DNA from 2 places in the Metabacillus flavus genome. Region 1 is predicted to be linked to the other one. Evidence: a T-box and tRNA genes for the amino acid it is inferred to sense, from the RefSeq annotation. Region 1 holds a T-box; the other holds one or more tRNA genes.

Region 1 (3,386 bases):
AGGATCTTTAGAAACGTTGAATTGGATAGTTTCAAGTTTTACATTAGCAGCATCCCAGTAGTCTGCATTTTTCTCAAGTTTCCAAGAGGATGCAGTAGGTCCGCCCCAATCAGTCATTTTGAATGGTCCGTTAAATACTAGGTTTTCTGCATTTGTTCCAAATTTGTCGCCTTTTTCTTCAACAAATTTTTTGTTTTGCGGGTAGAAGGATGGGAATGCCATCAATTCTTTGAAATAAGTGATAGGCTTTACAAGTTTTACTTCAAGAGTATGATCGTCGATTGCTTTAACACCAAGCTCTTCAGGTTTAGCAGATTGGTCATAAACCTTGTCAGCATTAGCGATTTTGCCGATCATCATGTATGGGCCGTAAGGAGAAGCTGTTTTAGGGTCAAGAGCGCGCTGCCATGCAAAAACGAAATCGTTTGCTGTTACAGGATCTCCGTTTGTCCATTTAGCGTTATCTTTAAGTTTAATAGTGTAAGTTAGCTTATCTTCGCTTTCAGCTGGATCTTCACTAGCAACAGCCGGGATTGCCTGTTGGTCTTTATCCAAGCGGTAAAGTCCTTCATTAACGTTATTGATGATTTCGAAGCTTGCTGCATCCTCAGCCATAACGCTGTCCATGGACGGAAGCTCAGCACTTTCAAAAACTTTAAGTTCTTGTGGTACAGATGGTGTTTCTGCTTTTTCGCCATTACCGTTATCCTTAGGCGTAGTGCTTGATTCGTTTTTGTTGCCGCCGTAGCAAGCAGTCAAGAACAAACTAAGGACTAAAGTAAGTACTACTAGAAGTGAAAATTTAGAATTTTTCACTTGTTTGACCCCCTTTTATTTTCTGATAATTCTTACAAGGATTATTATACAAGCTTTTAAATATTTGTACATGTGTTTTTTTAAAAAAATTTACACAAATGCAATAATACTAATAATTCAGGCCTATAAAAATAGTTCTTTGTACCTAGTTGTTTCGTTTTATATTTCAGAGAATTTTTAAAAAGTTGCTAGCTTAGCCTTGACAAGCAGGGTGTCTGTAAAAAATAATTAATGTTTATGTAAAGAGAGTGTAAGATTCCCTATGCATAATGGTAAAATATAGGGATATAAATGTGTGTGCTACTTTTCAAATATAATGAACCTCACACGAAATATTATGGTTATACTAGTATTATTCATTAGAAAGCGGTGATTCCAGTTGAAAAAAAGCGTCTTTATTTTCCTGGGTGGATTGGCCATTTCCCTCATTGGATGTTTTCTATACTATAGAGAGCTGACTCTTCTTGGTTTTATTAATTCCTCTTTTATTGTTGGCGGCTTTCTACTGTTCGCTTCTTTATTCGGGACGGTTGCGCAGAGCGGATTTTTCGATGCTGCTACTTATGGGATGAGAAGGACGTTTAAAATTAACGGGAAAGATATGGATAAAGAAGAAGCGCAGAGCATGCGTCCATTTTCCGAGCTCGTTTCCTTTTCCGTTTCCCCTCTCCTGTTTGCCAGTTTGGCCTTATTAGGTTTAATGATGATCGGGCTTGGCCTATACTATGTATAGTTGCACGAAAAGCATTTCTTTTTTATAATATGTATCAGTTAAATGTACCGGCTATGATAAAGAGTAGTACACGGATTATTCATTTGCAGAGAGCCTGAGGCTGCTGGAAATCAGGCATTGAACTTCGTGGAATGGACTTTTGAGCCGCATGCCGAAATAGAATTAGGCAATGCCGTATGTCCTGCGTTAAAGGATTTTAAGCGGCTTTCCGTTGGATCGGAGAGCAATCAGGGTGGCACCACGGTTCATTCGTCCCTTCTTCAGGGATGAGTGGGCCTTTTTTTATTGGCTTAACACAGAGCCGTAATTTAATGTAATAGAGGAGATGTTTCCAGTGAAAACCATTTTTTCAGGCATTCAGCCGAGCGGAGTCGTAACATTAGGCAACTACATCGGCGCCATGAAGCAATTTATCGAGCTTCAAAATGATTACAACAGCTATTTCTGCATCGTCGATCAGCATGCAATCACGGTTCATCAGGATAAGGAGAAATTACGCCAAAGCATCCGCAGCCTTGCAGCCCTGTATGTTGCAATCGGACTGGATCCAGAAAAAGCGACCCTGTTTATCCAATCGGAGGTGCCCGCGCACGCTCAGGCCGGATGGATGCTTCAATGCGTTGCGTATATCGGCGAGCTTGAGCGCATGACGCAATTTAAAGATAAGTCTTCAGGTAAAGAAGCAGTTGCTGCCGGTTTGCTAACGTATCCGCCATTGATGGCTGCAGACATCCTTCTATATGGAACTGATCTTGTACCGGTTGGAGAAGATCAAAAGCAGCACATTGAATTGACCAGAGACTTGGCTGAGCGCTTTAACCGCAAGTACAATGATATTTTCACGGTACCGGATGTCAGAATTCCAAAAGTAGGAGCACGCATTATGTCTTTAGCCGATCCTTTAAGGAAAATGAGCAAATCCGATCCGAATCAGAAGGCATTTATTACCCTTCTTGATGAGCCTAAGCAGATTGAGAAGAAAATCAAAAGTGCCGTGACTGACTCAGAAGGCATTGTAAAATTTGACAAAGAAAACAAACCAGGGGTTTCCAATCTCCTTTCCATTTACTCTATTTTCACAGGATTAACGATTGAAGAGCTGGAAGTGAAGTATGAAGGAAAAGGCTATGGAGATTTCAAAGGAGATTTGGCTCAGGTCGTAGTTGGTGAGATTGCCCCGATTCAAGAGCGATATTACGAGCTGATGGAATCCGATGAACTTGACCGTATTCTTGATGAAGGAGCAGAACGCGCGAATCGCGCAGCTAATAAAATGCTTCGGAAAATGGAAAATGCAATGGGATTAGGAAGAAAACGCAAATAATTAGAAGGAAGCTCAGCCTAGCTGGGCTTTTTTTATACGAGCAGGTTTGAGGAAAAAAAGAGACTGTCTAAAAAGTCTTACTGATAGAAAATGATCGAAACCCCTTGACGTTGTGAAAGCATTCGCATGGGTGTAATTTTATATAGGTACTTAGAACAATTCTGGTTAGGCTGATTGGAGCGGAAGGTGCGCGACTCCTGCGGGAGCAGCGGGACAGGTGAGACCCCACAGGCGCTTGCGCCGCGGAGGCTCACCGCCCGCCCCGCGGAAAGCAAGCATCCTGCAGCGTAAATCAGCCAAAACCAATCTAAATTCTAAGAGAGGAAGCACTTTTTTTTGGTCTTTTTTCCACTTATCAATTTCCTGATAACCGCATGCCAAACGGCTCTAAAGCAAAAAGACCCTGTTCCAAAACTCAAAAAGATGCCCGGCCGCGAGACCAGGCATCACCGTTTGTTTACATCGAGTGACCAGAATCGGAAATCTCCACTTTCTCCGCCTTCAGCTCTGATT
Region 2 (3,386 bases), 400 kb from region 1:
GCTCATCGCATCCTGGGGCTGTAGTCGGTCCCAAGGGTTGGGCTGTTCGCCCATTAAAGCGGTACGCGAGCTGGGTTCAGAACGTCGTGAGACAGTTCGGTCCCTATCCGTCGCGGGCGCAGGAAATTTGAGAGGAGCTGTCCTTAGTACGAGAGGACCGGGATGGACGCACCGCTGGTGTACCAGTTGTCTTGCCAAAGGCATCGCTGGGTAGCTATGTGCGGACGGGATAAGTGCTGAAAGCATCTAAGCATGAAGCCCCCCTCAAGATGAGATTTCCCATCGCAAGAGTAAGACCCCTGAAAGATGATCAGGTTGATAGGTTCGAGGTGGAAGCGTGGTGACACGTGCAGCTGACGAATACTAATCGGTCGAGGACTTAACCTTTATTCAAGTAAGGCTGCTTTACTCGTGCAGCAATCGTTATCTAGTTTTGAGTGAACAAAAAAGATTAAAAAAAGTCTTGATTTTTTCTCCTCAAACTATATAATTAATCTTGTCACTTTTAAAATTTGTCTGGTAACTATGGCAAAGAGGTCACACCCGTTCCCATACCGAACACGGAAGTTAAGCTCTTTAGCGCCAATGGTAGTTGGGGGTTTCCCCCTGTGAGAGTAGGACGTTGCCAGGCAGGTATTCCGCAGTAGCTCAGTGGTAGAGCTATCGGCTGTTAACCGATCGGTCGCAGGTTCGAGTCCTGCCTGCGGAGCCATATTATGGAGAGCTGTCCGAGTGGCCGAAGGAGCACGATTGGAAATCGTGTATACGTCATAAGCGTATCGGGGGTTCGAATCCCCCGCTCTCCGCCATAATATCTGGCCCGTTGGTCAAGCGGTTAAGACACCGCCCTTTCACGGCGGTAACACGGGTTCGAATCCCGTACGGGTCACCAACAGTTTTTAATCAGCAGCAAGTTAAAGGTGTTATAATCACCCAACAAAATGATTGCAAGAGGGTTGGGAGGAGCAAGCAATTCTAGGAGTCGAGAGAGCGAACACGACAACGAAGTGCGCCGCTCATCACAAACCGAAACTATATGGAGGATTAGCTCAGCTGGGAGAGCATCTGCCTTACAAGCAGAGGGTCGGCGGTTCGATCCCGTCATCCTCCACCATTTTAACTTAATAACTTTTATTACCGCGGGGTGGAGCAACGAGCAATGCTTCCGTGAAAAAGCTTCGAGTTGTACTCGCCGAGCTGCTGCTTGGTTTTACTTCCTGAGGCGAGGACAGTCCGCTGTCTATGAGCATAGCTAAACTTAATACTTTTTATTATCGCGGGGTGGAGCAGTCTGGTAGCTCGTCGGGCTCATAACCCGAAGGTCGCAGGTTCAAATCCTGTCCCCGCAACCAAAATGGTCCGGTAGTTCAGTTGGTTAGAATGCCTGCCTGTCACGCAGGAGGTCGCGGGTTCGAGTCCCGTCCGGACCGCCATTTGATTTTTCGATCAAATCTAAGTAAAATGTAAGAGGGTTTCAATAAGCGAGAAGGTCGAGGAAGCGACTGAGTGAGCACAGGAGCGTATATCAATACGTGAGGATGCGATCGAGGGAGCAGACGAAGAGATTCGAAGCTTAGTGGAAGCCGAAACTTAATGGCTTGGTAGCTCAGTCGGTAGAGCACGTTCGAATAAGCTGCGAAGCGAAACATCAGCGCACAAATCGAGCTGCTGCTTGAATAGGCTTTCTGAGATTTGGGCGATTGTGCAAGTGAAATACTTTGGTTCTGACGTAAACAATAAAATGGCTTGGTAGCTCAGTCGGTAGAGCAATGGACTGAAAATCCATGTGTCGGCGGTTCGATTCCGTCCCAAGCCACCATAATCAACTTAGATAATATGCCGGTGTAGCTCAATTGGTAGAGCACGATCGAATAAGCTCCCTGGAATCACTTCAGCGCACAGATCGAGCAGCTTCTTGACTAAACACCCTGAGATCTGGGCGACCTTATCAAGCAGGAACGGTTCATATCACAAATATTATATGCCGGTGTAGCTCAATTGGTAGAGCAACTGACTTGTAATCAGTAGGTTGGGGGTTCAAGTCCTCTTGCCGGCACTGTCTTCACTGATGTGGAGGGGTAGCGAAGTGGCTAAACGCGGCGGACTGTAAATCCGCTCCTTAGGGTTCGGCAGTTCGAATCTGCCCCCCTCCACCATTTATAGGGGCATAGTTTAACGGTAGAACAGAGGTCTCCAAAACCTCCGGTGTGGGTTCGATTCCTACTGCCCCTGCCAATATAATTTGATAATGTGGCGGTTGTGGCGAAGTGGTTAACGCATCGGATTGTGGTTCCGACATTCGTGGGTTCGATTCCCATCAGTCGCCCCATATTTTTGTCTTTAGATATTGGCTGCTGTATAATGAACATACATAATGAGTACATACATAGATGGGCTATAGCCAAGCGGTAAGGCAACGGACTTTGACTCCGTCATGCGTTGGTTCGAATCCAGCTAGCCCAGCCATTTTTATTTTAAAGTAAATGATTCGTTTCCTTTTGCATAGAATGACATACAGAGGAAAAATGCGGAAGTAGTTCAGTGGTAGAACATCACCTTGCCAAGGTGGGGGTCGCGGGTTCGAATCCCGTCTTCCGCTCCATATGTACGGCGGCATAGCCAAGAGGAAAGGCAGAGGACTGCAACTCCTTTACCCCCGGTTCGAATCCGGGTGCCGCCTCCAAATTGTATGCCGGTGTGGCGGAATTGGCAGACGCGCACGACTCAAAATCGTGTTCCTCTGGAGTGCCGGTTCGACCCCGGCCACCGGTATCACAAAAAGACTTCAACGATTACGTTGGAGTCTTTTTTTTTCAGCAAGAAATTTCCTTTAATCTTATCGTAATTACACATAGGCCATTTTCTCTATAAATGTAGTTAATATACCTAATCTTCCTTTCGTTAAATTCTTTTCTTTGCAAACATGTTAGAATGGTAGGAAGAATTAAAATGAATACACTTTGCTTTTTAAGGAGCCCTTTGCTTGAATACATCCATTCAGGATATGAAGAAAAAAATAGATGAATATAAAAGCGGGCATATCTTGTACCTAATAGATGAGCCGCAGGCGTATTTGAAGAATGCTGCTGCCTACATTCTCTCAGGAGTTGAGCAGGGAGACCATGTCTTTGTCATTGAGAATGATCGAATGTTTGCTTCGCTATTTGAACTGGTTAAAGCTTCTTTAACGAGGACTCAGTTGGACCGGGTTCATTTTGTGAATAATTTTGATTTTTACTATTCCCGAGGGGATTTTAATACGCCGACCATTGTGGCTTATTTTCTGGAGGTTGTGAAACCAATTATTGATGCAGAGCAATCTTATCGGACGTGGGCTCATATTGAGTGGGGAAAGTTACAGGATATTGAGGATGAGGTTGATGCAT

What was found. The T-box of region 1 lies ahead of trpS (tryptophan--tRNA ligase). A T-box ahead of a tRNA ligase gene usually reads a tRNA of that ligase, here a tRNA-Trp.
Region 2: it encodes a tRNA-Trp, which carries the amino acid that the T-box ahead of trpS (tryptophan--tRNA ligase) is inferred to sense. The anticodon was not compared.

The regions. Positions count from the first base shown of each region.
Region 1 is NZ_JAGVRK010000001.1:1,226,075-1,229,460, reverse strand. Features, by position in the region: gene J9317_RS06355 (peptide ABC transporter substrate-binding protein) at 1-816, opposite strand, end outside; gene J9317_RS06350 (DUF3899 domain-containing protein) at 1,196-1,549, shown strand; T-box leader at 1,594-1,809, shown strand; gene trpS (tryptophan--tRNA ligase) at 1,884-2,873, shown strand; gene J9317_RS06340 (MFS transporter) at 3,331-3,386, opposite strand, start outside.
Region 2 is NZ_JAGVRK010000001.1:822,923-826,308, forward strand. Features, by position in the region: rRNA gene J9317_RS04295 (23S ribosomal RNA) at 1-387, shown strand, start outside; rRNA gene rrf (5S ribosomal RNA) at 516-631, shown strand; tRNA gene J9317_RS04305 (tRNA-Asn) at 638-712, shown strand; tRNA gene J9317_RS04310 (tRNA-Ser) at 719-809, shown strand; tRNA gene J9317_RS04315 (tRNA-Glu) at 818-892, shown strand; tRNA gene J9317_RS04320 (tRNA-Val) at 1,039-1,114, shown strand; tRNA gene J9317_RS04325 (tRNA-Met) at 1,276-1,352, shown strand; tRNA gene J9317_RS04330 (tRNA-Asp) at 1,357-1,433, shown strand; tRNA gene J9317_RS04335 (tRNA-Phe) at 1,744-1,819, shown strand; tRNA gene J9317_RS04340 (tRNA-Thr) at 1,984-2,056, shown strand; tRNA gene J9317_RS04345 (tRNA-Tyr) at 2,073-2,156, shown strand; tRNA gene J9317_RS04350 (tRNA-Trp) at 2,162-2,235, shown strand; tRNA gene J9317_RS04355 (tRNA-His) at 2,254-2,329, shown strand; tRNA gene J9317_RS04360 (tRNA-Gln) at 2,392-2,466, shown strand; tRNA gene J9317_RS04365 (tRNA-Gly) at 2,528-2,602, shown strand; tRNA gene J9317_RS04370 (tRNA-Cys) at 2,610-2,683, shown strand; tRNA gene J9317_RS04375 (tRNA-Leu) at 2,692-2,772, shown strand; gene J9317_RS04380 (MEDS domain-containing protein) at 2,984-3,386, shown strand, end outside.